Regions from separate parts of the Camelimonas sp. FR25 genome, predicted to be linked through region 3. Evidence: riboswitches for the same ligand, from Rfam matches in the RefSeq annotation. Region 3 holds a riboswitch; each other region holds the start of a gene.

Region 1 (9,555 bases), on a different contig from region 3:
TGGCGGCCGCTTCATTGTGGAACAGCACGCCAGCCTCACGGATCTGGTCGCGCACGCCGGCAAGCGAATTGGGCACGTCGAGATCAGCCACCGGCACGCCGAGCCGCCGCAGCAGCGCCACGGTTGCGCGGGTGGTGTAGCGGCCAGCCACCACCAGATCAGGCTTGAGGCCGGCGATCTCTTCGGTGGCGCCGCGATTGACCGGCACGCCACGCGCCAGCGCAGCGACATTGGAGCCGATATTCTCCAGCGCCAGCGGCGATATGGAGATCAGCGTCCCAGGCCGCGCCAGCCGCAGCGCCAGCTCGTCGGCGCACATGTTGATGGAGACGATGCGACGCGGCGGAGCGCGGAATGCCGCGCGGTCCGCTTCCCCCATATGGATCTGGCTGAAGCCCGCTGCCGCGTCCTTCTGCCCGGCCGATGCCGGCGCGTAGCTTAGAAGCAGGCAAGCGACAATACCTGCGGCCAGGCAGGTAGCGGGTTTGAACGTCGCGGCTTTGCAAGTCGGGGGCATAAATGGCGCAAGCAGGCGCCCAGCCGCTACCTTGAGCGCGTAGCGCCCCTGTCGCGGCCTGCCCATGCTGCTGGCGCTCATGCTCATCGCCCTACCGCCGGCTTCAGAAGGTGATCCGCGCGCCGACCGTGGCCGTGCGACCGGCGACGCCGTAGCTGTAGACTTCCTGATAGCGCCTGTCGAACAGGTTATCGACCTTGGCGTAGAACTCGGCGTTGTCATTGAGGCGATAGGAGGCGCCGACATTGACCACCGTATAGGCGCGCAAGGTCACGAGGCTCTGGTTATAGAAGGCGTCGTAAGCGAAGTCCTTCTGCGGCCCATTATAGACCACGCCGACATTGACGTTGGCCTTGTTGTCGAGGAAGGCATAATTGACGTTGAAGCTGGCCATATTGCGCGGCCGGCGCGGCAGCGGCTTGCCCTCAGAGTCTTCGCCATCGGTATAGGTATAGGAGCCGACCATGGTCAGGCCGGTCAGTGGTTTGACGGTGAGGCCGATCTCCGCGCCCTGGATCGCCGAGGTCCCCGGCAGATTGACCGAGGTGTAGCCGGCGCCCGTGATCAGATCGCTGATGCGCTGGTTGAAATAGGTGGCGTTGAGCACCACCCTGTCGCCCCAGATCTCCTGATCGACGCCAAGATCCCAGCCGCGCGCCGTTTCCGGCTTCAGATTGGGATTGCCGCGATAGGTCGAGGAATAGCCGAACAGCTCGGCCATGGTCGGGTTCTTGACGCCCGTGCCATACGACCCACGCAATTTGGTTCCGGTCTCGTCGATGCGATAGGCGCCCGTGACGCGCCAGGTGGTGCTGTCGCTGAAGCGGTCGTTGAGATCGCGGCGCAGGCTGGTGGTGACAGTGAGATTGCGGAACGTGCCCTGATATTCGCCGATCAGTGCGTTGGAATTCATGCGGTTGTCGACATTGGACCAGGCGTTATCGGCGCGGTAGCGCTCTTCCTTGCGCTGGGCGGCGAAGGTGACGATGTGGCTGGCGTCGACGAAGGCCGGCGTGTCGAAGCGCAGGCTGGTCTTGTACTCATAGCCATTGACCACGCCGCGCGTCTCGCCATTCGGCAGCCGGTCCCAGCGGTAGCGCGAGGCCTGGTCGTTGTAGGTGGTGGCGACCGCCTGGGTCCAGCGACCGTCGAACAGCTTCAGCTTCGCCTCAGCCCGGCCGAACAGCTGCGTGCCGCGGCCATCCTCATCCGTGTCATAGGCGCCCATGCCGCCGGTGTAGCCGTCGAGCTTGTTGAAGAACCGCGTGTAGCGGCCCATCAGGTTGAATTCGAGATATTCATTGGGGCTGAAGCCCAGCTTGGCGTTGCCGGTGGCGTTGCGATAGCCGTCGGGCTCGTAATTGCCATTGCGGCGGTCGGCCACCGAGAAGCCATTGGTGCTGAAGCCGCTGGCGCCGAAGGCGTAATTGAAGCGCTCGTCGCCGCCGCTCAGGCTGGCGCCGCCGTTCAGGGTCTGGCGTGAGCCGCCGTCGAGGCGCACGGAGAGCTTCGGCTTGCCCGCGCCCTTTTTGGTGACGACATTGATGACGCCGCCGACGGCGTCCGAGCCATAAAGCGCGCTTTGCGGGCCACGCAGCACCTCAATGCGCTCGATATCCTCGGTGAGCAGATTGGCGATATCATATTCCGAGCCGGCCGCCGGATCATTGGCGACCACGCCGTCGATGATCACCAGCGTCTGGTTGGCCTCGGAATTGCGCAGCCGCACCTGGGTCTGCTTGCCGACCGGGCCGCTGCGGTTGACGGCGACGCCGGGAACCTGACGCAGCGCGTCGGCGACGAAGCGTATCTGCTGCTGTTCCAGCTGCTGCGCGGTGATGACGGTGACGGCGCTGCCGACCTTCGACATCTCGGTGGGGGTGAGATTGGCCGATACCGAAATGGTGTCGAGCTGCACCTCAGCCGGCGCTGCGGCGACGCTGGCCCCCGTTTGCTGGACTGATTGCCGGGCTGACTGCTGACCTTGGGCCACGGCGGTGGACAGCGCCAGGATCGAGCAGCCTGCGATCAGACTGGCGACCATCTGGGAAGAGCGCGCGCGCTGGATGGAGGAGCGTTGGAACGACATAAACAAAAACCCCGGCGGGACGCCTCGTGACACGTCACCGCGAGCAAGGTTTCTGCTGACGTCGCCACCACGCATGCGTCAGCCGTCCCCTTCCGGAAAGCCCCCGCTCCCTGGGTTCGCGTGTGACCACGACAGACGGCAGGTCTCCTGGCTCGCGGGTCGTGGTTCAGCGCCGCCTTCCCGGACCCGGTCGTCCAGTGGCTTGTTGACGCAAACTCGCCGCTCACAGTTGCGGGGGCAGCTGCAGATCCAGATGGCGGGCCATCCGTACTGCATTCCCTTTTGATCCTTTACAAGGAACCGTCCCTGCCCGCTTAGGCCCGCGCCATGGGCCTTGTCAATGCGGGCAAGGCGGCACGGGCGCTGGCGGCGCCCCTTAGGCCGTGGCGGATGACGTCGCCAGTGGGCGTCGGCAAGAAGGCGGCAGGAGGCGGCGGCGGCAGGCTTTTGTGCGGGGGCAGTTGCATATTTGTGTCGGTTCGGCGCGCGTTGGCGGCGTCTGTTGCGCTAGCGGGTGGCGGCCGCACCGGGACGTGCGCCGCAAAGACGTGGATGCCCGTGACGAGCACGGGCATGACGGCGTGGGGTGGTTTTGGGGTGGTGGTTTTTGACGAACCGGCGATGCGCTGGCGCTCGCGCCATCACTTCGCGCGCCAAGGTCGCGGCGACGCCACCAGCACGGCCGACGTAACCAGCACGTGCAACACACCCACCACAACCAGGTCACCCAGCACAGCCGGCACAGCCGGCACAGCCAACCCGACCACGGCCAATCTTACCACACCCAGCCTGACTACACCCAACCTGTCCACGGCCAACCTGACCACACCCACCGCCGTCATGCCCGTGCTCGTCACGGGCATCCACGTCTTCTGCGCCTCACAAGAAAAGTCAGCAGGCCAGCCTGCGCCGTAGCTGGGGCCCGCCGCCATGGCGACACAGCGCAAGGCCATGCCGCCAAGGGTCACGCCGCCAAGGGTCACGCCGCATGGCGGGCGTGGTCGAGGAAGCGGTCGGCGACGAGGGCGGCGGCGGTGCGGTTGTCGACGCCGAGCTTGCCCAGCACCTGCTCCAGATGCTTGTCCACCGTGCGCCTCGCCATGCCCAGGATGTCGGCGATCTCCTGATTGGTCTTGCCGAAGGTCAACCACAGCAGCGATTCGGCTTCGCGCGTCGTCAGGCCGAAACGCGCCTGCAGCCGCGCCACGTCATCGCCCTCATGATCGACCACAGCCTGAATGATAATCTCGCCGCGTCCGCCACGACCCAGGCAACTGAAACGCCGGTCGCGGTAGCGCAGCGTCGGCGCCTCCGAGACTGGCCGTCCGGCGACGGCCGCCAGCCAGGCCAGCGCCGGGCCAGGCAGGGTCAAAGTCACCGCAGCGCCTGGGGGGGCGTCATCCGGTTTGTCCCCGCCGAGCAATTGCGCCGCGCCATGGCTGGCCCACACCACCTGGCCGTCGGCGCGGGCGGCGAACACCGAGCGCCCGGACTGGTCGAGCGCCCCCGAGGCCAGCCGCATGCGGCGGGCGTTGAGGGCATGGATGGTGATGCGGGCCAGCAGCACCTCGTGATTGACCGGCTTGACCACATAATCGACGCCGCCAGCCTCAAGGCCGCGCACGATGTCCGCCGGCTCGCTGAGCCCGGTCATGAAGATCACCGGCGCATCCACCGCATGGGCGCCCTGGCGAAATTGCCGACAGGTCTCAAAGCCATCCAGCCCAGGCATCACCGCATCAAGCAGGATCAGGTCCGGCGTCACCCGCGCCGCGACATCGAGCGCGCTGGCGCCGTCGCGGGCGACGATGGTCGAGCAGCCAGCCTGCTCCAGCGTCATGCAAATGGCGCTGAGCGCGGCGGGGTCATCATCGACGACCAATACGATCAGGTCCTGCTGGTTCATGGCGTCGTTCCCTGAGAAGGCGGGCGATGGCGGGCAGGTCGAAGACGTCGAGCGCCGCACGGATACGGTCGAGCGCGGCGCGTTCAAGCCACGGCGGCGGATTCGCCAGCGCCTTGCGCAAGGCGGTGGCGCGCCCCTCTTCGGCGAGGCGCAACAGTTCAGCGGCGGATGGCGGTCGCCGCACAGTGACGACGGGCGCGGCCGCGTCAGCGCCGTCGGCGTCAGCACCGACGGAGCCAGCCCCGGCAGCTGCGCCGCCCGCGGCGTTGGGCCGTGGCGCGCCAGCCGGTCGCCCAGCCGCGTTCGCCTCATTGCGTCGCGCCAATGCGTCCGGGGCCAGCAAGCGGCTAATGCGCGCCGACAAATCGTCGAGCCGGAACGGCTTGACCAGCACGCCGTCGGGCGCCTGATCATCGTCTTCGCCCTGCACATCGGCCTCGCGGGCATGGCCGGTGATAAACAGCACCGGCGTCGCTACATGGCCGAGTTGGCGCAGCCGCCGCGCCATCACCGTTCCGTCCATGCCTGGCAGATCGATGTCGAGCAGGAACAGCTGCGGCTGCACCTCGTCGAGCAGCGCAAGGCCCGCCTCGGCGCTGGCGGCGGCATGCACGACGAAGCCGAGCGGCTCCAGATGGGCGCGCATCAGCCGGATCTGCGCCGGATCATCATCCACCGCCAACACCTCAACCGGTCCACCCGCGCCTGCCAGAGCCAGGTCTGGCGCCGCCAGCACGGCGGCAAGCGTCTCGCCCTCGCCCGCCGCCGCTGGCGTCTCGGCGGGCAGCATCAGGCGGACGGTGAAGCGCGCGCCCTGGCCGGGGGCGCTGTCGAGGGTGATCTCGCCACCCATCACGTCGATGAGCAGACGGGTGATGGTCAGGCCAAGACCCGAACCGGGGTGGCCGGCCCGGGCGGCGGCGCCGCGCTGGAACGGGTTCCAGATGCTGGCCTGTTCGTCGGGCGGAATCCCTGGGCCGGTGTCGGCCACCTCGAAGCGCGCCACCTCATTGCGATAGCGCACGCTCAGCGTCACCGCCCCCTGCTCCGTATAGGCGACCGCGTTGGAGCACAGATTGATCAGGATCTGCCGTAGCCGCTTTTCGTCGATGCGCACCAGAGGCGGCAGCGGCGTCTCAATCCTGAGCAGGAAGGAGACGCCCTTCTCCGCCGCGCTGGCGGTGAAGATGCGCTGGATCTGGTCGAGGAAGCCATGGATGTCGACCAGATCGACATTGAGGGCCAGCCGGCCTGCCTCGACCTTCGAGATGTCGAGCAGGCCTTCGATCAGCCCGGCCAGATGCTCGGACGAGCTGCGGATGGTGCGCACCGCCGCCTGGCTCTCATCGGGCAGGCCGCCGCTGCGCTCCAGCACCTGGGCGAAGCCATAGATGGCGTTGAGCGGCGTGCGCAATTCATGCGACATGCCGGCCATGTAGCGCGACTTGGCGCTGTTGGCCGCCTCGGCTCTCTCGGTTGCTTCGCGCAAAGCGGCGTCGGTGCGGCGGTGGGCGCGAATCTCACGCATCAGCCGGGCGCTCTGGCCGCGTACTTCGGTGAAGGCCTTGAGGTGATTGTCGTTGGTCAGCAGCAATAGCCAGATGCCGACGCCGGAGCAGATCAGCGCGAGGCAATAGACCATCACCGCCACGCGGTTGAAATCAGCCGAACCGCCAGCAGGCGCAAGCAGGGCCAGCATCGCCGCCATCGAACCGGCGGCCAGGGTCGTGAAGATCAGGAAGCGCCCGACCAGCGAGCGCACCACCTGCAGCGCCTTGCCCGGCAGGATCTGGCGCAGCAGCCGGTAGGTCTGGGCCCCGACCCGGGCGCTCCTGCGGCAATTGTCGTGGCAGGCCGCCTCGAGCGAGCAGCACAGGCTGCACACCGGCCCGCGATAAAACGGGCAGTGCAGCAGGTCCTCGCGGTCGAAGCTGTAGTCGCAGATGAAGCATTCGGCCTCGCCGGCGCTGGCGGCGTCTGGCTGTCGCGCCAGATAGAAGCGACCACGCGTCGCCCAGGCGATGGCTGGAGCCGCCGCGATCGCCGCGCCCAGGGTGATGAAGGACGAAAACGCCTGGGCCAGCTCGCCGCCGAGGCCGCTGGCGGCGAGCAGCGCCGCGACGCCCGCCACCGCCATGGCCCCGACGCCCACCGGATTGATGTCGTAAAGGTAGCCGCGCCGGAACTCGATATCTTGCGGCGCAAGATTCAGCGGGCGGTTGATGGCGAGATCGGCAAACACGGCGCCGACCCAGGCAAGGGCGAAATGGGCGTAAACCAGCAGCGCCCGCTCCAGCGTCTCCAGCACCCCGGCCCACATCAGGATGAAGGCGATGGCCACGTTGAACACCAGCCACACCACCCGCCCAGGATGACTGCGGGTCAGGCGGGCGAAGAAGTTCGACCAGGTGATCGAGCCAGCGTAAGCATTGGTCACATTGATCTTGATCTGCGACAGCACGACAAACGCCACGGTGAGCAGCACCGCCACGCCCGCAGGCGCCGGCAAAGTGGCGAAGGCGGCGTGATACAACGCCGACGGATCAGAGCTGGCCACGCCGGTCAGATGCACGCCGAGCACGGCGAGAAATGAGCCGAGCAACAGCTTGACCGCGCCGGGGATGATCCAGCCAGGCCCCGCGGCCAGCAGCGCCGCCCACCAGCGCCGCCGCCCGCGCGCGTCGACAGGTTCTGGCAGAAACCGCAAATAATCGACCTGCTCGCCGATCTGGCCGACCAGAGCAAACAGCACGCCGCAGGCGGCGCCGAACATCGCCCAGCTGGAAGCGGTGACGTCACGGGCTGGCCACGCCAGCCATTCCGCCGCGCCTGGCGCGCGCCCGAGCCAGAACACGGCGACGAACGGGATCAGATGCAGCAGCAGCCACGGCCAGGCGGTGAAGGCCTGGAAGGTGGAAATGCGTCTCACCCCGCCGGCCACGATAGGAAACACCACCAGAGATCCGGCCAGAAATCCGGCCCACACCGGAATGCCGAAGAACAGCCGCAAGGCTTCCGCCAGAATGGCCGATTCCAGCATGAAAAACATGAAGGTGAAGCCGGCGTAGACCAGGGAGGTCATTGTCGAGCCGAGATAGCCAAAGCCTGCGCCGCGGGTCAGCAGGTCAACGTCGACGCCGGAGCGGGCGGCGGCGCGGCAGATCGGCAGGCCGAGCACGAACAGGATCAGGCTGACGGTGAGGATGGCGGCGACGGCCACCATGGCGCCATAGGCCAAAGTCAACGCCGCGCCAATGGCTTCCAGCGCCAGAAAACTCACCGAGCCCAGCGCCGTCGAGGCGACGCGGCCGGCGCCCCAGCGCCGCGCCCGCCGCGCCGTGAAGCGCAAGGCGAAATCTTCCATGGTTTCGTCGGCGACCCAACGATTGTAGCGGCGGCGCTCGCGCGTGGCTGCGGCATGACGCAGTTCTGGTCGCTGCGGCCTCAGGCCTGCCGGAGGCGCCGTCTCACCGGCGCCCAGTGGCTCGATCTGTTCGCGTCGGGCGGCGTCACGGCGCAGCGCCTCCTGCTGACGCGCGGAAGGACGCTGCGCGGCGGTCAGACGCGCCGAAACGCCAATGGCGTATCGACCGGGCTGCGCGCCGCCTGCATCAGCAGCGGCGCCCGCTCCGGCCGCCTGGCCTGCCATGTCTCCCATCCGCGTCCCCCAGGCGGTCGCCGCGCCAGCGGTCGCTCGCCCAATTCCGCCTTGCTGCTGGCCCTCGCCATGTTGTTTGCGGAAAACGACGGCCACAGCTTCGGGCGACGACGATTCCGCCCGTAACGGTAGCCAGCAGACCTTGGGGACGCCCGCCGAACATTTGCGCAGGGCGCCAATAATGCGGCGCCTTACGCGCGTAATCCCGGCGCCTGACCCGCGCCAGCGATCAGATCTTACCTGGATTGGCGCCCATTATTCAGGCGCCTGCGCCGCAACATCAGCGCCAGCGCCCGGCGACTACGCAATTTCACGTATGCCGCCCTGCCCCGGACTTCTGCAGCATGAGCTCATTCCAGCCCACAGCCTTTTGGCGCCGGGCGGATCAGCCTCTTCCCTGGAGCGCGGCGGCGTTTGACCGCGCGTTTCCTGACCAGCGAGCAGGAGCCATCATGTCTGACGAAACCCGGTCCAGCAGCTTCAGCCCCTCGCGACGGGCGCTCATGCTCGGCGGCGCCGCGCTTGGCGCATCCCTGTTCATGCCGAAGAACCTCAGGGCGCAGGATTATCCCACCGCCAAGGTCAACACCACCGGCCTCAACGTCACCGACAAGGACGTCACCGTCGGCATCCTGCACTCGGTCACCGGCACCATGGCGATTTCGGAAATCGGCTCGGTGCAGGCAGAAAAGCTGGCGATCGAGCAGATCAACGCCCAGGGCGGCGTGCTCGGCCGCCAGATCAAGTTCATCCAGGAGGACGGCGCCTCCGACTGGCCGACCTTCGCCGAGAAGGCGCGCAAGCTTTTGGTCAATGACAAGGTGCCGGCGGTGATGGGCTGCTGGACCTCGGCCTCGCGCAAGGCGGTGCTGCCGGTGTTCGAGCAGAACAACGGCATGCTGTATTATCCGACCTTCTACGAAGGCCTCGAGCAGTCGCCCAACGTCATCTACACCGGCCAGGAAGCGACGCAGCAGATCATCGCCGGCATCGACTGGGTCACCAAGACCAAGGGCGCCAAGACCTTCTATCTGCTTGGCTCGGATTACATCTGGCCGCGCACCTCGAACAAGATCGCCCGCAAGCATATCGAGGACAAGCTCGGCCTCAAGGTGGTCGGCGAGGAGTATTATCCGCTCGGCCACACCCAGTTCAATTCGGTGATCAACAAGATCAAGCTGCGCAAGCCGGACGTGATCTACGCGGTGGTCGTCGGCGGCTCCAATGTGTCGTTCTACAAGCAGCTGATCGCCGCCGGCATCGATCCGGCCAAGGAAAAGCCGATCATCCTGACCATTTCGGTGACCGAAGACGAAATCCGCGGCATCGGCGGCGAGAACATCAAGGGCTCCTATGCCTGCATGAAGTACTTCCAGAGCCTCGAC
Region 2 (9,555 bases), on a different contig from region 3:
GAACTTCTGCCACAGCTGGAAGTCCTGCAGATACTCCGGCAGATAGGTCAGGATCAGCGCGCCGATGACCGGGCCGAAGGTCGTGCCGGCGCCGCCGAGGATCACCATCAGCAGGAAGCGCACGCTGTCCTGGAAGGTGAAGATGTCAGGTGAGATGTAGGAGTTGAGGAAGGCGTAATAGCTGCCGGCGACGCCCGCCGTGACCGCGGCGATGACGAAGGCCAGCGTGCGCACGGCGGTGGCGTTGATGCCCAGCGACTTCGCCGCCGTCTCGCTCTGCGCCACCGCCAGCATGGCGCGGCCATAGCGCGAGTGCTTGAGGTTGTGGCCAATAGCCGTGGCGATGAACAGGCTCACCGCCAGCACGCCATAGAAGCCGTAGCCGCTGATGCGTTCGCCGAACAGATTGGGGCGCGGAATGGAGCTGAGGCCCGTGGTGCCGCCGGTGAGAGACTGCCACTCGATGGCGACGTTCTCGACAATGATGCCGAAGGCGATGGTGACCACGGCGAGATAGACGCCGCGCACCCGCACGCTCGGCCAGGCCAATAGCGCGCCGAACAGGCCAGTGATGATGGCGGCGCAGATGGTCGACGACACCATGTCAAAGCCAAGCCGGGTGGCGAGGATCGAGCTGGTGTAGGCGCCGAGGGCGAACAATCCGGCCTGGCCCAGCGACACGAGGCCGGAGAGACCGACGAGCACGTTGAGTCCCGCGGCGATGACGCCGTAGATCAGAAACAGCATGAACAGGCGCAGTTCATACTCATTGTCCGCCATGGCCGGCACACAGGCCAGCAGGATGGCGAAAAGGGCGAATGCCGGAAGCGTGAAGCGGCTCATACCTTGTTCACCTCCTTCTTGCCGAACAGGCCCTGGGGGAAGGCGAGAAGGATGACGATCATCACCGAGAAGCCGATAATCTCGCGCGAGGCGGTGGAGATGTAGCCCTCGACGAACTTCTCCATGACGCCGAACAAAAGGCCGCAAATGACCACGCCCGGCGCGCTGGTGATGCCGCCAATGATGGCGACGGCGAAGCCCTTGAGCCCGAGCAGCAGGCCCATGGTGGCCGACGCCTGGGTGACAGGGGCGATCAGCACGCCAGCCCCAGCGCCAGCCAGAGCGGCGAGGCCAAAGGAAAAGGCGACGATGGCGTTGACATTGACGCCCATCAGCGCCGCCGCCTGCTTGTTGTGCGCCACTGCCTGCATGGCGCGGCCCACCAGGGTGTGCTTCTGCATGGCGGCGAGGCCGATCATGGCCATCAACGCCACAGCCGGGATCACCAGCTCCTGCGGATAGACGCCTGCGCCAAGAATGCTGATCGCCTTGTCCACGCCAGGCGATGGCAATGGTCGCGAGAAGCCGCCGAAGTGCATGGTGGCCAGGCTCTCGATCATGATGCCGACGGCGATGGTGGTGAGCATCCAGCCAATAGCGTTGGTCGAGCCGGTGAACGGTCGCACGGCGAACCGCTCCAGCAGGATGCCGAACACGCCGCCTGCCGCGATGGCGCACAGTGAGGCCAGCCACATGGGCATGCCCAGATCAATGCCAATGATCGCGAGCACCGCGCCCAGCATCAGCGTGTCGCCATGGGCGAAGTTCACGGCGCGCGCCGCAGACCACATGACGTGGTAGCCGAGCGCGACGAGGGCGTAGATGCCGCCGATCGCCAGCCCGGATAAGATATACTGAAGGATTGTCGTCATGCCTTCGACCTTCGACAGGCAGGCGGCCACGCGCGACGCCGGACGCATGGCGCCGTCTGGCGGGAGCCAGCGGCCTGCGGCGGCGGCGTCATTGCGCCTGGTTGCGATGCTGTGACGGGGCGCGCCTTCTCAGGCGGCGTGGGCCTGCGCCGTTGTTGGGGCGCAGGCTGTGAGCGACGCGAGGGGCTGGCGGCGATCTCCGCCGCCTGCCGAAAGCGCGCGGTTTATTTCTGCGCGTAAGGGGTCTGCTCAACAGGCAGCAGCTTGCCGTCATGCCAGGCGGTGAGCTTGTAGTAGTCTGGCAGAATGGCGTCCTGGCGCTCCGGGTTCGATTTGTCGAACGCGGGGTCATATTTGGCGACCAGGCCGTCGAGCTTCACGTCGTACAGCGCCTCGTGCACCTTCTTCCAGTCGAACGAGCCGGCCTTCTCGATGGCGGCCTTGAGAATGTAGACGGCGTCATAGCCGTTGCCGACGCCTGAGGGCATCTTCAGATCAGACGGATCCTTCACGCCATATTTCTTCTGGATCTTCTCCCACAGCGCCTTCTTCTTCGGGTCCATGTCGCCCATGAAGGTATAGGTCTGGATGACCTGCACGCCATTGGACAGCGGGCCAGCCAGCTCGCCAAGATTGCCTGCGATGCCCCAGGCGCCGATGACGGCGGGCTTGAAGCCGACCTTGTCCATCGAACGCAGCAGCTGGTTGCCTTCGCGGTCGAGCGCCCAGAACAGGGCGACGTCGGCGCCAGCGTCACGGGCCCGCATGGCCTGGGGCGACATGTCCTGATCGTTCCAGTTGAAGGTCTCGATGGCGACCAGCTCCTTGCCGGCCTTGGCCATGGCGTCCTTCACGTCAGGAAGCGCGCCATTGCCCCAGCCGGTATTCTCATAGAAGAAAGCGATCTTGCCGGTCATTGACTGCTTGATGGCCTGCTCAACCAGGTAACGCGCCACCCATTTGTCCTTGGCCGAGACACGGAACATGTAATTGGGATTGGCGCCGTTCTCGATTGCTTTGGTATTGGCGGCGAGCACGCCGATGAACGGAATGCCGATTTCATTGACCGGCTCCGCCTGGGCGACGGTGACCGTGGAGTGATAACCGCCGAGTACGGCGATGCATTTGTCGGCCAGGGCGATGCGGCGCACATTGTCGACGCCGCGCGGCGGCGCGCCCGCGTCGTCATACTGGATGAACTTGAGTTTTTCGCCGAGGACGCCGCCCGCCGCATTGATCTCGTCAATGGCGGTTTCCGCGCCCATCTTGACGGCGGCGCCGCCGAAGGCAGCGGGGCCGGTGACGGCGTTGGAATTGCCGATACATGGCTTCTGGGCCGCCTGGGCGAGACCAGCCGACAGGCAAAGCAAGGCCGTTGCAGCCAGACCCTGGCCGCGGATAACACTGCGAAATGTCACTGCTGTTCTCCATATATATTGAACAGGCGGGGCGAAGTGCCTGTGCACGCTCCCACTCCGCAGAGAACGCTAGTGAATTAAATGCATGGCTGGCAAAGACGAATTTCCGATGACGCCATAGGCTGCGCCTATGCTTGTAAAATATAGGCAAATTCTATGTGGCCATGATGCGCCAATGTCACTGTAACTGCTGTGATAATGCTACCGTAAGCGGCATAGGCGCGTCGCATGACCGATTCCAGGGCGCCGTGAACAAATATGCGCATTGCTCCATTCCCCTGCGGCAGTGACAGTGCCGCATGGACCTTCGGCAACTGAAATATTTTGTACAGATCGCGGAGAACAACAGTCTGTCCAGGGCAGCTGAAGTGCTGCGCGTGGCGCAGCCGTCGCTGAGCCAGCAGATGAAGAACCTCGAGCAGGATCTCGGTGCGGAATTACTGGTGCGTCATGCACGGGGCGTGGCGCTGACCGACAAGGGGCAGCAACTCTACGATCACGCCATCCGTATCCTGCAGGAAGTCGAGCGCGCCCGCGACGTGGTGCGGGCCAATACGCTCACCCCCTCGGGCCGGGTCTCGGTGGGCCTTCCCGCTTCGGCGGGACGCGGTTTGTCGTTGCCATTGCTCCGCGCCGTGCGCGCCGCCTGCCCGCAGGTGACCATCCACCTTGTGGAGGCGATGACCAGTTTTCTCGACGAATACTTGCAACAGGGCCGGCTCGACGTCTGCCTGCTGTATAATCACAAGCCATTCGAACATGTGGCGTGGACCGAGATGATCGCCGAAGATCTGATGGCGATCACCGCGCCGCAACACCCGCTCGCCGCCACCGGCGCCGTGTCGATGGCGGAATTGCTGACGCATCCGGTGGTGCTGCCGGGACGGCCCAATGTGTTGCGCGCCGTGATGGAGCGCGCCGCCGCCCTGCGCGATCTCGAACTGGACGCCGTGGATTGCGACAGCCTGCCGGCCATCGGTCGCATGGTGCGTGAGGAGGGCGCCATCGCCGTGATGCCACACTTCGCCTTCAGCGAAGAACTGGCCGCGGGCGCCATGCAAGCCATCGCCATCACCGACCCGACGCCATCCTGGCGTCTGTCGGTGGTGGTGTCGCAGCGCAGCATGAATATTCGCGGCAGTGAAGCCGTAGCCAGTGTCCTCGCTCAGGTCATCTCCGATATGGTTGACGCCGGCGCCTGGCGCGCCAGGCTGCTGGCCCGCTGAGGGGATGGCAAGAGCGGTTGGCAAGAGCGGCTGGCGTCAACGGTGCGAAATGCAATGTTACAACATTGCATTGAAGGCGAAATGCAGGCATAGCTGTCGCACGGCCGCGGGATGGCCCGGGCGTGAAGGCCATTGACCGGCCGGTGCGCGCGGACTACCCATAGGCCCGACGGTTCCTTTGCAAGGATCAAAAGGGAACGCAGTGAGGACGTAATGCGCTGGCGTGGCCGGGGCATGACGCGCCAATTCTGCGACTGCCCCCGCAACTGTAATCGGCGAGTTGTTCACCCATACGCCACTGGGCTTGCGGCCCCGGGAAGGCGGTGAATGATGATGACCCGAGAGTCAGGAGACCTGCCGTCAGCCGTAGTCACGCGCGTGCACATTGGGCGGGGTGTCCCGATGGAAGGCAGATCGTCAGCCGCATCCACCTGATCGGGGATAGGTGTTTCGACTGCTCGCGGTGACGGTAACTCGCGCCGCTGGAGCAGTGTGCTCATGTTCTCCCTTGCGTCCGGAATTGTCCGGATTTCCCTGGCTGTCCGCCAGCCTGTATTCGCCCGTGCGTTCGCCGCCCGTCCTATCATCGACAAACGTCCCGGCCTTGTCTCCACTGTGGCGTCGAAGGCGCGCTTGCGCGACTCCGTCGCCAGCCCGGCGCTGGCGCCCGTATTGTCAGCCGGGCTGGCGACCGGACTTGCGACCGGGCTTGCAACGGGTCTCGCGGCTTGCGCCGCGATGGCGCTGGTGGTTGAGGCCCGCGCCGAAAGCGTAGCGGCTGACGGCGCAGCGCCGACCGTCAGCCTGGACCCGATCCAGGTGCAGGGCGCGCCCAGCGGCGGCCCCAACCTCCGCGTCCCCTCCCAGGCGGGCAGCCGCCTGACCATGACGCCGATGGAGACGCCGGCCAGCGTCGACATCATCTCCGGCCAGACCATGCGCGATCGTGGCCAGACCGATCTCAATCGCGCCATCGCCCAGGATGCGGTAGGCGTCAGCTTCCTCGGCGCGCCGGGCAATGGCGGAACCTCCATGGCCATGCGCGGCTTCACCGGCCTCGGCTCGGTGACGCGGCTTTACGACGGCGTCCGCCTCTATCCAGGCTCAGGCACGGTGACGTTCCCCTTCGACACCTGGACGGTGGAGCGGGTGGAGGTGCTGCGTGGCCCGGCCTCGGTGATGTATGGCGAGGGCGCCATTGGCGGCGCGATCAATGTCATCCCGCGCAAGCCATTGTTTACAGGTCGGCGCAATGAGGCCCAGGCCAGCTTTGGCTCAGACGGCATGTATGGCCTCGCCGCCGGCAGCGCCGGGCCGATTGGCGACAGTTTCGCCTATACGCTGGATGTCTCGGGGCGGGGCAGCCAGGGCTGGATGCAGCGTGGCGACGCCAAAAGCCTCGCCGTGTCTGGCGCGCTCGGCTGGAAGTTCAATGAACGGCTGCACATAACCCTGTCGCATGACAGCGGCTACAGCGAGCCGTCGGGCTATTTCGGCACGCCGCTGGTCGATGGCCGCGTGCTTGGCGCCATGCGCAAGCAGAACTACAATGTCGCCGACAGCCTCAACCGGTTCCGCGACAGCTTCACCCAGCTGCATACGCGCCTTGTCGCCTCTGACAGCGTTGAGCTGAGCAGTCGCATCTACCACATCAGCAGCGGCCGCGACTGGCGCAATGTGGAAAGCTACGCCTTTCGCCCCGCCACCGGCCGGATCAATCGCAGCGATTACATCGCCATCCGCCATGATCTGGAGCAGGTGGGGACGCGCAACGACCTGACCCTGCGCAGCGATATTTTTGGCATGGCCAATGAAACCGTGCTGGGGTTTGAGCTCAATCACATCCGCTTTCGCAACACCAACAATTCGCCCTATGCCGGCGCTTCCAGCGTCGCGCCGCTGGGCTTCGCCCCAGGATTTTTCGGGCCTTATGCGCTGAAAACCACGCTGGACAGCGCCACAAATCAATACGCCGTGTTCATCGACAACCGGCTGAAACTGAATGAGCAATGGGCCGTGGTGGCTGGCGTGCGTTACGATGCGCCGCGACTTTTGCGCGACAATCCATCGACCGGCGCCAGCTTTACCCGCACGCTCGATTCGGTGAACTGGCGCGCTGGGGTGGTGTTTACGCCCGTGCCGGACCTCGCCTTCTACGCCCAGTATTCTCAGGCAACCGATCCGGTCGGCAACATCCTGTCGCTGGCCGACAGCCAGAAGGATCTGAGGCTGCCGCGTGGCGACCAATATGAGGCGGGCGTCAAGCTCAGCTTCCTCGGCGGGCGTGGCGAGGCGACCTTCGCCGGCTATCACATCGTCAAGAAGGACCTGCTGGCGCGTGACCAGCTCGACCGGACCATCGTGCGGCAGATCGGCCAGCAATCGGCCCAGGGGCTCGAGGCGTCGCTGGCCATCAATCTCGGTTATGGTCTGCGGCTGGAGGCCAATGGCGCGCTGCTGCAGGCGCGCTACGATGATTTTGTCCAGGCCGGCGGCGATTTTTCCGGCAACACCCCGCCAAATGTGCCGCAGCGGCTCGGCAATCTCTGGGTCAGCTGGAATTTTCATGACGCCTGGACGGCGTTCGGCGGCCTGAACTACGTCGGCCCTACCTGGGTCAATGACGCCAATACCCTGCGCCGCGCCGGCTGGACGGTGGTCAACGCCGGCCTGCGCTGGCGGCCAACCGAACAGCTGTCGCTCGACGTCAATGTCGCCAATCTGTTCGACAAGGTCTACGCCACCTCCGGTTCGCAGAACCAGCAATTGCTGGGGCCGCCGCGCACCGCCTCGGTAACGCTGAAGGCGTTGTTCTGACATGGCGCCGGAGCTGTGCGTCAACAATGTCTCGTGGGGCCCGCGCGGCGGCGCCCCCATCATCGCCCAGCTGTCGTTCACGGCGCCTGCTGGCGCGGTGACGGTGATTGTCGGCCCCAATGGGGCCGGCAAATCCAGCCTGTTGCGCACGCTGTACCGGCATCACCGCCCGCTTGCCGGCACTGTGCTGCTCGACGGCGAGGATGTCTGGCGCATGGACGCGGCGAAGGCGGCGCGGCGCATCGCCGCCGTGTTGCAGGAGAGCCCGGCGGCGTTCCCGTTCACCGTGACCGAGGTGGTTGAGATGGGGCGGATTCCGCACCAGCGCGCCTTGCTGTCCGGGATTGGGCGGCGCGGCCAGGGGGCGGCGCGTGACCGCCTGATCGTCGCGGAGATGATCGACCGTTTCGAACTGACGACACTGGCTGACGCGCCATTCTCCCGACTGTCGGGCGGCGAAAAGCAGCGCGTGCTTCTCGCCCGGGCCATGGCGCAGGAGCCCGGCGTGATCATCCTCGACGAACCAACCAACCATCTCGATATCCGCTGCCAGCTGGAGCTCCTGCAGATACTGCGGCAATCGGGCCTGACCATTATCGCCACCGTGCACGATCTGGGGCTGGCGGCGCGGGTGGCCGACCAGATTGTGGTGATGCGCGATGGGCGGCTCAGGGCCGTTGGCGCGCCGCAGCAGGCCCTGACTCCGGAGGTCATTCGCGAGGTGTTCGGCGTCACCGCCGCCATTGAGCTGGCGCCGGCCTCGGCGCCGGATGGCGGGCGCATGCGCTTCGCCTTCGCCCTGGCCGACGCAGGCAGGCGCGCCGCCGGCCATCACCGTGATGGAGCGCGGTCATGAAAAGCCACCGTCATTGGGTGAGGGGGGGCGCCATCCTTGTCGCCAGCGCCGTGAGTTGTAGTTTTGGGCCGCCGCTGCAGGCGCAGCAGGCGGCTTCGGGTGAGGCCAGCGGCTTTCCGGTGACGGTGCAGTCTTGCGGCCGCGCCGTGAGCTTCGCCGCGCCGCCCCGGCGCGCATTGGCGACGGGCTCAAACCTCACCGCCATGATGCTGGCGCTGGGGCTCAGGGACCGCATGGTGGGCTATACCGGGCGGGCGCCTGCTGGCGTCGATCTCGCCGGCCTGCCGCAATTACAGCGCGAGCGGCTCGGCCTCGAGACCGTGCTCGACAAGGAGCTGGATTTCATCTTCGCTGGCTGGGGTTATGGCCTGCGGACTGGCGGCGAGATCGCCCCGCAAAGCCTGACAGAGCACGGGGTTGCGCTCTATGAGTTGTCCGAATCCTGCGTCCGTCTCGGCCAGTTGCGGGCCCCGGATTTCAGCTATCTGTTTCATGACCTCGCCAGCCTCGGCGCGATCTTCGGCGTTGAGGCGCGGGCCGGGGCGCTGATCGCCGACGGCCGCAGCCGGCTCGATGCGCTGGCGCAAAAAGTCGCCGGGCGGTCGCGGCCTCGGGTGTTCGTATTCGATTCCGACATCCGCACGCCGTTCACAGCGGGCGGCTACGCCATGCCCCAGGCGATCATCGCCGCGGCTGGCGGCGACAATATCGCCGCCGACATCACCGCCAGCTGGACCCGCATGGCGTGGGAAACAGTGATCGAGCGCGCCCCTGAAGCGATCATCATCGTTGACTATGGCGAGATCAGCGCCGCCCAGAAGATCGCCATGCTCCGCGCCCATCCGGCGTTGGCGGCGACGCCGGCGGTGCGCGACAACCGCTTTGTCGTGCTCGGCTATGACCAGTTGACGCCGGGACCGGGCAATATTGACGCCGCCGAGCAACTCGCCGCGTTCCTCCACGGCGACGCCAAGGCGGCGGGCGTGGCGGAGGCGGCGCGGTGAGGCGCCGGCCCGCTGTGGTGTTCGGCCTTGCAGGCGCAAGCCTGCTGCTGGCGATGACGCTTTATGTCAGCCTTGGCTCGGCCCCGATCCCGTTTGACGTGGTGTGGTCCATCATCCTGCATCATCTGGCGCCGGGGCTGGTGACGAAGGACTGGAGCCCGGGGCGCGACAGCATCGTCTGGAATATCCGCCTGCCGCGGGCCGTGCTGGCGGCGCTGGCCGGGGCAGGGCTCGGCATGGCCGGCGCGGTGATGCAGGGCGTGACGCGCAACGCTTTGGCCGACCCGCATCTGCTCGGCGTATCAGCCGGCGCCGCCTTCGGCGCCAATCTGGCGCTGTTGCTGACTGGCAATGTCTTTGGCCCAATGACCGTGGTGATGTTTGCCTTCGCCGGGGCGCTGGGGGCCACGGCGCTGGTGCTGGTGGCGGCGCATGTCGCCCGGGCCCACGACCAGACCAGCCTGGTGCTGGGCGGCGTCGCCATCGCCTTCGTCATTGGGGCAGGCGCCAATGTGCTGA
Region 3 (9,555 bases):
GGGCCGCAGGCGCTCCGCCTGGTATTTCAGACGAATTTCGCCCTGGATGGCGCGTATGCTGACGCGCGGCGGGGCCTGCATCCATTATCTACAGCCGCGTGAGCGGTGACGGAGACTTCCATGCGGATCGAGCGGCGTTACACCACTGCAGGCGCCTCAGTCTGGGACGCGATTGCGTTCCGCAAGACCACCAGCGAGATCCGCAATCCGGATGGCTCGGTTGTGTTCCGCCTTGAGGACATGGAAGTGCCCGTCGCGTGGAGCCAGGTGGCCGCCGACGTGCTGGCGCAGAAATATTTCCGCAAGGCGGGCGTGCCGTCGGCGCTGAAGCGCGTCGAGGAGAACGGCGTGCCGTCATGGCTGTGGCGTTCGGTCCCCGACGAGGCGGCCCTCGCCGCTGTGCCGGAAGAGGCCCGCACCCGCTCGGAAATCTCCGCCAAGGAAGTGTTCGACCGCCTCGCCGGCTGCTGGACCTATTGGGGCTGGAAGGGCGGCTATTTCACCGCTGAAGACGACGCGCGCGCCTTCTTCGACGAATTGCGCTTCATGCTGGCCAACCAGATGGTGGCGCCGAATTCGCCGCAATGGTTCAACACCGGCCTGCACTGGGCCTATGGCATCGACGGCCCCGGCCAGGGCCATTTCTACGTCGACTTCAAGACCGGCGAGCTCAAGGCCTCTGAATCGGCCTATGAGCATCCGCAGCCGCACGCCTGCTTCATCCAGTCCGTCGCCGACGATCTGGTCAATGAAGGCGGCATCATGGATCTGTGGGTGCGTGAGGCGCGCCTGTTCAAATATGGCTCGGGCACTGGCTCGAACTTCTCCGCCCTGCGTGGCGACGGCGAGCGCCTGTCGGGCGGCGGCCGCTCCTCGGGCCTGATGTCGTTCCTGAAGATCGGCGACCGCGCCGCCGGCGCCATCAAGTCGGGCGGCACCACCCGCCGCGCCGCCAAGATGGTAGTGGTTGACGTGGATCACCCGGACATCGAGGCCTATATCGACTGGAAGGTGAAGGAAGAGCAGAAGGTCGCCGCCCTCGTCACCGGCTCCAAGACTGTGCGCAAGCACATGAAGGCGGTGCTCAAGGCCTGCGTCAATTGCGAGGGCGAAGGCGACGCCTGCTTTGATCCCGAGCGCAACCCGGTGCTGAAGCGCGAATTGCGCCTCGCCCGCCGCGCCATGGTGCCGGACAGCTACCTCAAGCGCGTCATCCAGTACGCCCGCCAGGGCTTCCGCGATCTCGATTTCGACGTCTATGACACCGACTGGGATTCCGAGGCCTATCTCACCGTCTCGGGCCAGAACTCGAACAATTCGGTGTCGATCACCGACGACTTCCTGCGCGCCGTTGAGAACGACGGGACCTGGGCGCTGACCTATCGCGACGGCAAGGTGAAGAAGACCCTGCCGGCACGCGCGCTGTGGGACAAGATCAGCTACGCCGCCTGGGCCTCGGCTGATCCAGGCCTGCACTACAACACCACGATGAACGACTGGCACACCTGCCCGGCGGACGGCCGCATTCGCGCCTCCAATCCGTGCTCGGAGTACATGTTCCTCGACGACACCGCCTGCAATCTGGCCTCAGCCAATCTGCTGCAGTTCTACGACCGCGACGCCCAGCGCATGGATGTGGAGAGCTACGCCCACGCCTGCCGGCTGTGGACCGTGGTGCTTGAGATTTCGGTGACCATGGCGCAGTTCCCGTCGAAGGAAATCGCCCGCCTGTCCTATGAGTTCCGCACGCTCGGCCTCGGCTACGCCAATATCGGCGGCCTGCTGATGACCATGGGCCTGGGCTATGACAGCCGCGAGGGCCGCGCCCTGACCGGCGCGCTCACCGCCATCATGACCGGCGTGTCCTACGCCACCTCCGCCGAAATGGCGAAGGAGCTGGGCGCCTTCCCGGGCTACGCCCGCAACGCCGATCACATGCTGCGGGTGATCCGCAACCACCGCCGCGCCGCCCATGGCGCGACCAGCGGCTATGAGGGCCTGGCCGTGACGCCGGTGGCGCTCGACGCCGCCTCCTGCCCCGACGCGCGGCTGATCGACTTCGCCCGCGCCTCCTGGGATGCAGCGCTGACGCTCGGCGAGCAGCACGGCTATCGCAACGCCCAGGCCACCGTGATCGCCCCCACCGGCACCATTGGCCTTGTGATGGATTGCGACACCACGGGCATCGAGCCGGACTTCGCGCTGGTGAAGTTCAAGAAGCTGGCTGGCGGCGGCTATTTCAAGATCATAAATCGCGCCGTGCCGGATGCGCTGCGCCGGCTTGGCTACAGCGAAGCGCAGATCGCCGAGATCGAGGCCTACGCCACCGGCCACGGCTCGCTGGGCCAGGCGCCAGGCGTCAACCACAGCACGCTGCGGGCCAGGGGCTTTACCGACGAGGCCATCGCCACGCTGGAGAAGGCGCTGCCGAGCGCCTTCGACATCAAGTTCGCGCTCAACAAATGGACACTGGGCGAAGCCTTCCTCACCGACACGCTGAATGTGCCGGCCGAGCGGCTGGAGGACCCGTCGTTCGAGCTGCTGGCCTTCCTCGGCTTCAGCCGCAAGGATATTGAGGCGGCCAACATCCATGTTTGCGGCGCCATGACGCTTGAGGGCGCCCCGCACCTGAAGAAAGAGCATTACGCCGTCTTCGATTGCGCCAATCCGTGCGGCCGCATCGGCAAGCGCTATCTGTCGGTGGAGAGCCACATCCAGATGATGGCGGCGGCGCAGCCGTTCATCTCGGGCGCCATCTCCAAGACCATCAACATGCCGAATGACGCGACGGTTGAGGATTGCGCCAACGCTTACATGCTGTCCTGGCGCCTCGGCCTCAAGGCCAATGCGCTGTATCGCGACGGCTCAAAGCTGTCGCAGCCGCTGAATTCGGCGCTGATCGCGGACGATGAGGACGAGGTCGAGGACGCGCTCGACACGCTGCTGGCCCAGCCGACCGCCGCCCGCACCGCCCAGGTGGCCGAGCGCATCGTCGAGAAGGTGGTGGAGCGGGTGCAGCGCATCCGTGAGCGCGAGAAGCTGCCGGAGCGCCGCAAGGGCTACACCCAGAAGGCCATCGTCGGCGGCCACAAGGTCTATGTGCGCACTGGCGAGTATGAGGATGGCCGCCTCGGCGAAATCTTCATCGACATGCACAAGGAAGGCGCCGCCTTCCGCGCCATGATGAACAATTTCGCCATCGCCATCTCGCTCGGCCTGCAATATGGCGTGCCGCTCGATGAATATGTCGAGGCCTTCACCTTCACCCGCTTCGAGCCGGCGGGCTTCGTCCAGGGCAATCAGTCGATCAAGAACGCCACGTCGATCCTCGACTATGTGTTCCGCGAGCTGGCGATCTCGTACCTCGGTCGCGACGACCTCGCCCATGTCGACCCGTCGGAAATCGGCTTTGACGTGATGGGCAAGGGCACGGCCCAGGGCCGCCAGCCCGATGGCGAGGCCATTGCCGCGCCCGCCCCGCGTCCGCTGGTGTCGAAGGGCTTCGTCCGTGGCCGTCAGCCGACCAATCTGCTGGCCATCCCCGGCGGCGCCGATGGCGCCCCGGTGGCCATCGCCGCCGGCGCCCAGGCCGCCACGGCGCTGAAGGAGCCGCTGCCCGAGCTCAACGACAATGACGACGACGAGACGGTGGCCGAGGCGATTTCCGCCAAACTCCAGTTCGCCCCCGCCGCCGCCGCCAGCGCCCCATCCTCCTCGGACCGCCGCAAGGAAGCCCTGATGAAAGGCTACCAGGGCGACGCCTGCGGCGAATGCGGCAACTTCACCCTTGTCCGCAACGGCACCTGCCTGAAATGCGACACCTGCGGCGGCACGACCGGCTGCTCGTGAGGTAGCGGGGGCGCCTTCGCCCACGACGCCACTATGGGCGTCGTGGGCGAAACACGACTTTCTCTCAGCAATTTATTGCGCGACGCCAGGCCAGCGATTCAATCGGCGCATGACGTGTCGCCATGAGCGAAACGCCAGGCAGCAGATCGCGCAACAACGACGCGACGGGGCGACGCCTTATCCTTTAGTTAGGGAGCAAGCAGGCCTGGCGACGCCATGCAAAGAACATGACGTGACCGGCGCTCACTCTAGAGTTAGTTATTCAAAGGGGGCTTGCTCGGGTCGCTCTTTGTTTTGAATTGGCGTCGTCGTGCGCTGCCCGGCAAGTACACTTCCCCCCAATCATCTTTGACCAGTCCTGCAATTGCGCCGTCATGCCCGCGCCCGGCGCGGGCATCCACGTCTTCCTGGTTTTGATGCGGCTGTCGGGATGCAACTTTATGCGCGCGGGTCGTACAGGTTGGGCGCCTTGTGGTTGGCAGGGGCGGCGCCACGCGTTGGATCAAACACGTGGATGCCCGTGACGCGCGCAGGCATGACGCGGGGGGGTGCAGGGAGATCGGACTTTGAAACGGGCGACCAGGGACCTGGACCAGCGCGCGGCTGTTGTCGCCGTCGGTATGCTAGCTGCGGTGGTCGATTTAGCCAGTAACTATCCGGCGGGAAATGGCCATGGATGGGTACATTCAAACCCCTGTTCGGAAGCCAAGACATTCTCGCGCTGTCACGCAGCGCGCAGGCAAAAGATCCAGTGCAACGGGCCTAACGTGGGAGCGCAGCCATCGTACGGCCTGACCGCTCCCATTCGCAAATTCGCCGGAGACGCACGCGCCAGTCCAGGGGGCGATTTGCCCACCCGCGCAAGGACGCCGCCATCACGGCTCCATCCTCTCGCCCGATCCGCCGCCTAAAACTCAATCCCCTCCTGGGCTTTCACGCCCGCGCCGAAATGGTGTTTCGTCGCGGCGATCTCGGAGACCAGATCCGCCGCCGCCAGTAGCTCCGGTTTGGCGTTGCGACCGGTGACGACGATGTGCAGGTCGTGGCGGCGCGTCGCGAGGGTCTGCACCACTTCATGCAGGTCGAGGTAGTCGTAGCGGAGGGCGATATTGAGCTCGTCGAGGATCAGCAGGGCGTAGCTGTCGTCGGCCATCATGCTGCGCACGGCCTCCCACGCCCGGGTGGCGGCGGCGACGTCGCGCGCGCGGTCCTGGGTCTCCCAGGTGAAGCCCTCGCCCATGGAGCGCCACGTCACCAGATCGCCGAAAGCTGCGAGCGCCCGCTGCTCGCCCGTGCTCCACGCGCCCTTGATGAACTGCACCACGCCGACGCGGCGGCCATGGCCCAGCATGCGTAACGCCAGGCCAAAGGCTGCGGTCGACTTGCCCTTGCCTGGGCCTGTGTGAACGATCAGCAGGCCCTTCTCGATGGTCTTGCTCGCCACCTCCGCGTCCTGAACCTGTTTGCGCCGCTGCATTTTTTCCGCATGGCGCAGCTCGTCAGGCGTTCGATCACCGGTCATTCTGTCCTCGCGTTGACAAATCGGGCGCGCGGCCACTACATGGCCGACAGCGACGGTCTCCTTCCTCACGGAAGGAGCCAAGAGGGAAAGCGGTGCGCCGAAAGGCAATGCCGCTGCTGTACCCGCAACTGTAAGCGGCGAGTCACCCGTCAATAAGCCACTGGGATCTCCCTGGGAAGGCGACGGCGCTGACACTGACCCGCGAGCCAGGAAACCTGCCGTCGCCTTTATCCATTCAGTCCGTCCGGCGGGATTACCGGGCTTGGGGGCGATGTGTCTTGTTTATCTGATGGCGGTCGCACTGCGGCCGTTGCTGACGCAAACCAGCGTTCAACCTGCGTCGTCACCACAGCGCCTGGCGCCAGCGCCGCGCCCCTGGTGACGATCGTGGTGTGCGAGAGTTGCCGCGCCGCCTGCCCCAGCCTGCAATCACACGATACTGACCAGCCGCGCGCCGGCGCCCTGCTGGCCGCCAGCGCGGAAGCCGCCGCTGCGTCCGCGCATGGCGTCGTGGTCCGCCGCGTCAATTGCCTCTCCAACTGCAAGCGCGGGCTCAGCGCCGCCATTCTCGGGCCCACCCAGTGGACCTATGTCTTCGGCGATCTCACGCCCGGGAGCGGCGCTGATCTGGTCGCTGGCGCGCTGCTTCTCGCCGCCTCCACCGACGGTCTGATGCCGTTTCGGCCGCGCCCCGAGGCGCTGAAGCGCGGCATGATCGCCCGCATTCCCAATTTGTCGCACCTCACGCCCCCCGAGGAGGCCCCATGACCGCCGCCAGCCGCACCCGCACGCCCTGCTCCGTCATCACCGGATTCCTCGGCGCGGGAAAAACCACGCTGATCCGCAATCTGCTGGAGAATGCAGGCGGCAAGCGCTTCGCCATTATCGTCAATGAGTTCGGCGACGTCGGCATCGACGGCGACCTGCTCAAGCAGTGCGGCCTGGCGTCCTGCCCGGCGGACAATGTCATCGAACTGGCCAATGGCTGCATTTGCTGCACCGTGGCCGACGATTTCGCCCCGGCGCTCGACCGCATTCTGGCGCTGCCGGAGCCCGTCGATCACATCCTGATCGAAACCTCGGGCCTCGCCTTGCCCAAGCCGCTGATCCAGGCGTTCAACTGGCCGCAGATCCGCAACCGCGTCACCGTGGACGGGGTGATCACCGTGGTCGACGGCCTCGCATTGGCCAATGGCGAGGTGACCGGCGACCATGACGCCCTCGCCGCCCAGCGTGAGGCCGACGAACAGCTCGATCATGACGATCCGGTGGAAGAGGTGTTCGAGGATCAGCTGGCTTGCGCGGATCTGATCGTCATGACCCGCGCCGATCTCATCGACGCCGACCAGCAGGCCCAGGCGCGCAATCTGCTCGAGGAGCATACCCCGCCTTCCGTCCGCATAATCACGGCGGCCAATGGCGTCGTCGACGCCGCCGTGCTGCTCGGTCTCGGCGTCGGCGCAGAGAATGAGATCGACAACCGCCGCACCCATCACGACGACGCGCTCGATCACGAGCACGACGATTTCGACAGCGTCACCATCGACATCGCGCCGGTCGCCGCGCCGGAGGACATCGCCGCCCGCATCGCCAGCGTCACCCGCATCGACGGCGTGTTGCGCATCAAGGGCTTTGTCCGCGTCGACGGCAAGCCGATGCGGCTTGTGGCCCAGGCCGTCGGCCAGCGGGCGAGCCATTATTTCGACCGGCCCTGGCGCGATGGCGAGGCCTCGCGGCTGGTGGTGATCGGTCTCAGTGGCTTCGACCGCGCCGCTGTCGCCCAGGCGCTCGCGCGCTAACCCACCGCCATGCACACCCTCGCCACCACATCGACGTCCCTGGACGATCTGGCGGCCCCGGTTGATCTGGGGCAGGCGCCGGCGCCCATGCTCATGCTGTCGTTCAGCGACAGCGACCTTGCGGGGCTGGAGGCGGCGTGGCGTGCAGAGAAGGATGACGACGCGGATTTGCCGGAGCTGAGGCTGACGCAGCTGCGGGAGCTGCGCCACCCCATGTCCGTCGATCTGTGGATCGCCCGCATGGCGCCCCACGCCAGGGTCATCGTGGCGCGGCTGCTCGGCGGCTATGACTGGTGGCCCTATGGCTGCGAGCAGCTCGCCGGGGCGGCCAGGCGCCATGGCGTACAACTGGCTCTGTTGCCGGGCGAAGACCGGGACGACGATGCGCGGCTGGCGGCGCTCTCCACCGTTCCGGATGCGGCGCGCACAGAACTGCTCGCCTGCTTCCGCCATGGCGGCGCCGACAACCGCCGGCTGGCGACGCGCTGGCTGGCAAAGCTGGCCGGCCACGACAGCCAGACGGGCCCGGCCCGGCCCATGCCGGCGATCGGCGGCTATCTGCCAGACAAGGGCGCCGTGGCGCTGGAGGCGCTCTACCAGCAACGCGATGGCGACCGACCGCTGGCGCTGGCGCTGTTCTACCGCTCGATGCTTCTGGCTGACGACCAGGCCCCGATCACCGCATTGCTCAAGGCGTTCGAGCAGCGCGGCGTCCAGGCCATGGCGCTGTTCGTCCCGTCCCTGAAGGCGACCGAGGCCAGGTCAGCTGTCATCGCCGCCTGCAGGGAGCTGCATCCCGACGCGCTGGTGACGGCAACCGCCTTCGCCGTCGGCGGCGATGCGGACAATCTCTTTGCGCAGCTCAACCTTCCGGTGTTTCAGGTCATCGTCGCGTCTACCCGACGGGAAGCCTGGGCGAGCGGCGCGCGCGGGCTGACGCCAGCTGACGTCGCCATGCATGTCGCTCTGCCGGAGCTGGATGGCCGCATCCTTGCCGGAGCGCTGTCGTTCAAGGCCGTGGATGAGAGCCTGGCCGAGGCGGGTCACGCAGCCCTGCGCAATGCCCCCGAACCGGACTGCGTCGCCGCGACAGCGGAGCATATCTGCGCCTGGATCGGGCTACGCCGCAAACCGCAAGCCGCCCGCCGCGTCGCCGTGCTGCTGCCCGATTACCCTGGCGTCGAGGGCCGCGCCGCCTATGCAGTTGGCCTCGATGCGCCGCAAAGCGCCCTGCTCATGCTGAAAATGCTGGCTGAAACCGGATATGGCGTCGCGCCGCCGCCAGCTGACGCCCGCAGCCTGATGCGCGCGCTTGAGCGGCCCGCAACCGATGCGCGCCTCGATGCAACGGCCTACGCCGCCATGTTCCGCGCGCTGCCGCAAGCAGCTCAGGATGAGGTGGTCGCGGCCTGGGGGCCGCCGCCTGCCGACGCTGCCTATTGCTTCCGCGTCATCGCCCTGGGCGAGGCCATCGTCGCCATGGCGCCAGACCGGGGCCGCAGCGACAGCCGCCGCGCCGATTATCACGACCCCAGCTTGCCGCCCGGCCATGCGCTGATCGCCTTCTGCTTCTGGCTGCGGCAGGTGTTTGGCGCCGACGCCATCGTGCATGTCGGCGCCCATGGCGCGCTGGAATGGCTGCCTGGCAAGGTCACGGCCCTGACCGCCACATGCTGGCCGTCGCTGCTGTGTGGCGCAACGCCGGTGGTCTATCCCTTTATCGTCAGCAATCCCGGTGAAGCGGCGCAAGCCAAGCGCCGCATCGGCGCCGTCACCCTCGGCCATCTGACGCCGCCCGTGGTGCGTCAGGCGACGCATGGCCCAATGCTGGAACTGGAGCAGCTGGTCGATGAATATGCCAGCGCCGAGGCGCTGGATCCGCGTCGCCGCGATGTGCTGGCCGGGCGCATCGTCAGCCATGCCCGACGACACGGGCTGGCCGCCGAGGCAGGCGTTGATGACGCCGAAGAAGCTAATACGGCGCTGCAGCGCATCGACGCATGGCTTTGTGATCTCAAGGATTTCCCGGTTCGCGATGGCCTGCATGTCTTTGGCTGCGCCGAGCCCGAGGCGCCCTTGGAGCGAAGGGCTGCCGCCGCTACTGAACGCGCCGCTCTGCTCACCGCGCTGGGCGGCGGCTTTGTAGCGCCGGGTCCATCTGGCTCGCCGGAACGTGGTCGCAGCGACGTGTTGCCGACGGGACGTAATCTGTACGCCGTCGATCCCCGCGTCATGCCGACCCCGACAGCCTTCGCCTTCGGCAAGGCGGCGGCGGAGCAGATCGTCACGGATTATTTGCAGCGCAACGGCGACTGGCCGCGCGCCATGGTCATCGATCTGTTCGGCAGCGCCAGCCTGCGCACAGGCGGCGAAGAGATCGCGCTC

What was found. Region 3 has a riboswitch for cobalamin ahead of AC6A67_RS07005 (DUF1636 family protein). Riboswitches for the same ligand answer to the same signal wherever they lie in the genome.
Region 1: linked by a shared signal. The riboswitch ahead of AC6A67_RS01120 (TonB-dependent receptor plug domain-containing protein) and the one ahead of AC6A67_RS07005 (DUF1636 family protein) in region 3 are both predicted to bind cobalamin.
Region 2: linked by a shared signal. The riboswitch ahead of AC6A67_RS04995 (TonB-dependent receptor) and the one ahead of AC6A67_RS07005 (DUF1636 family protein) in region 3 are both predicted to bind cobalamin.

Annotation. Positions count from the first base shown of each region.
Region 1 covers NZ_JCAWFG010000017.1:8,661-18,215, forward strand. Annotated here, with positions in the region: gene AC6A67_RS01115 (ABC transporter substrate-binding protein) at 1-379, opposite strand, end outside; gene AC6A67_RS01120 (TonB-dependent receptor plug domain-containing protein) at 621-2,606, opposite strand; cobalamin riboswitch at 2,727-2,926, opposite strand; gene AC6A67_RS01125 (hypothetical protein) at 3,180-3,521, shown strand; gene AC6A67_RS01130 (response regulator) at 3,586-4,512, opposite strand; gene AC6A67_RS01135 (ATP-binding protein) at 4,475-8,170, opposite strand; gene urtA (urea ABC transporter substrate-binding protein) at 8,623-9,555, shown strand, end outside.
Region 2 covers NZ_JCAWFG010000036.1:109,848-119,402, reverse strand. Annotated here, with positions in the region: gene AC6A67_RS05015 (branched-chain amino acid ABC transporter ATP-binding protein/permease) at 1-843, opposite strand, end outside; gene AC6A67_RS05010 (branched-chain amino acid ABC transporter permease) at 840-1,715, opposite strand; gene AC6A67_RS05005 (ABC transporter substrate-binding protein) at 1,940-3,115, opposite strand; gene AC6A67_RS05000 (LysR family transcriptional regulator) at 3,433-4,359, shown strand; cobalamin riboswitch at 4,513-4,735, shown strand; gene AC6A67_RS04995 (TonB-dependent receptor) at 4,858-7,176, shown strand; gene AC6A67_RS04990 (ABC transporter ATP-binding protein) at 7,178-8,032, shown strand; gene AC6A67_RS04985 (ABC transporter substrate-binding protein) at 8,029-9,036, shown strand; gene AC6A67_RS04980 (FecCD family ABC transporter permease) at 9,033-9,555, shown strand, end outside.
Region 3 covers NZ_JCAWFG010000055.1:19,290-28,844, forward strand. Annotated here, with positions in the region: gene AC6A67_RS06995 (vitamin B12-dependent ribonucleotide reductase) at 121-3,849, shown strand; gene cobO (cob(I)yrinic acid a,c-diamide adenosyltransferase) at 4,757-5,371, opposite strand; cobalamin riboswitch at 5,408-5,608, shown strand; gene AC6A67_RS07005 (DUF1636 family protein) at 5,645-6,139, shown strand; gene cobW (cobalamin biosynthesis protein CobW) at 6,136-7,170, shown strand; gene cobN (cobaltochelatase subunit CobN) at 7,180-9,555, shown strand, end outside.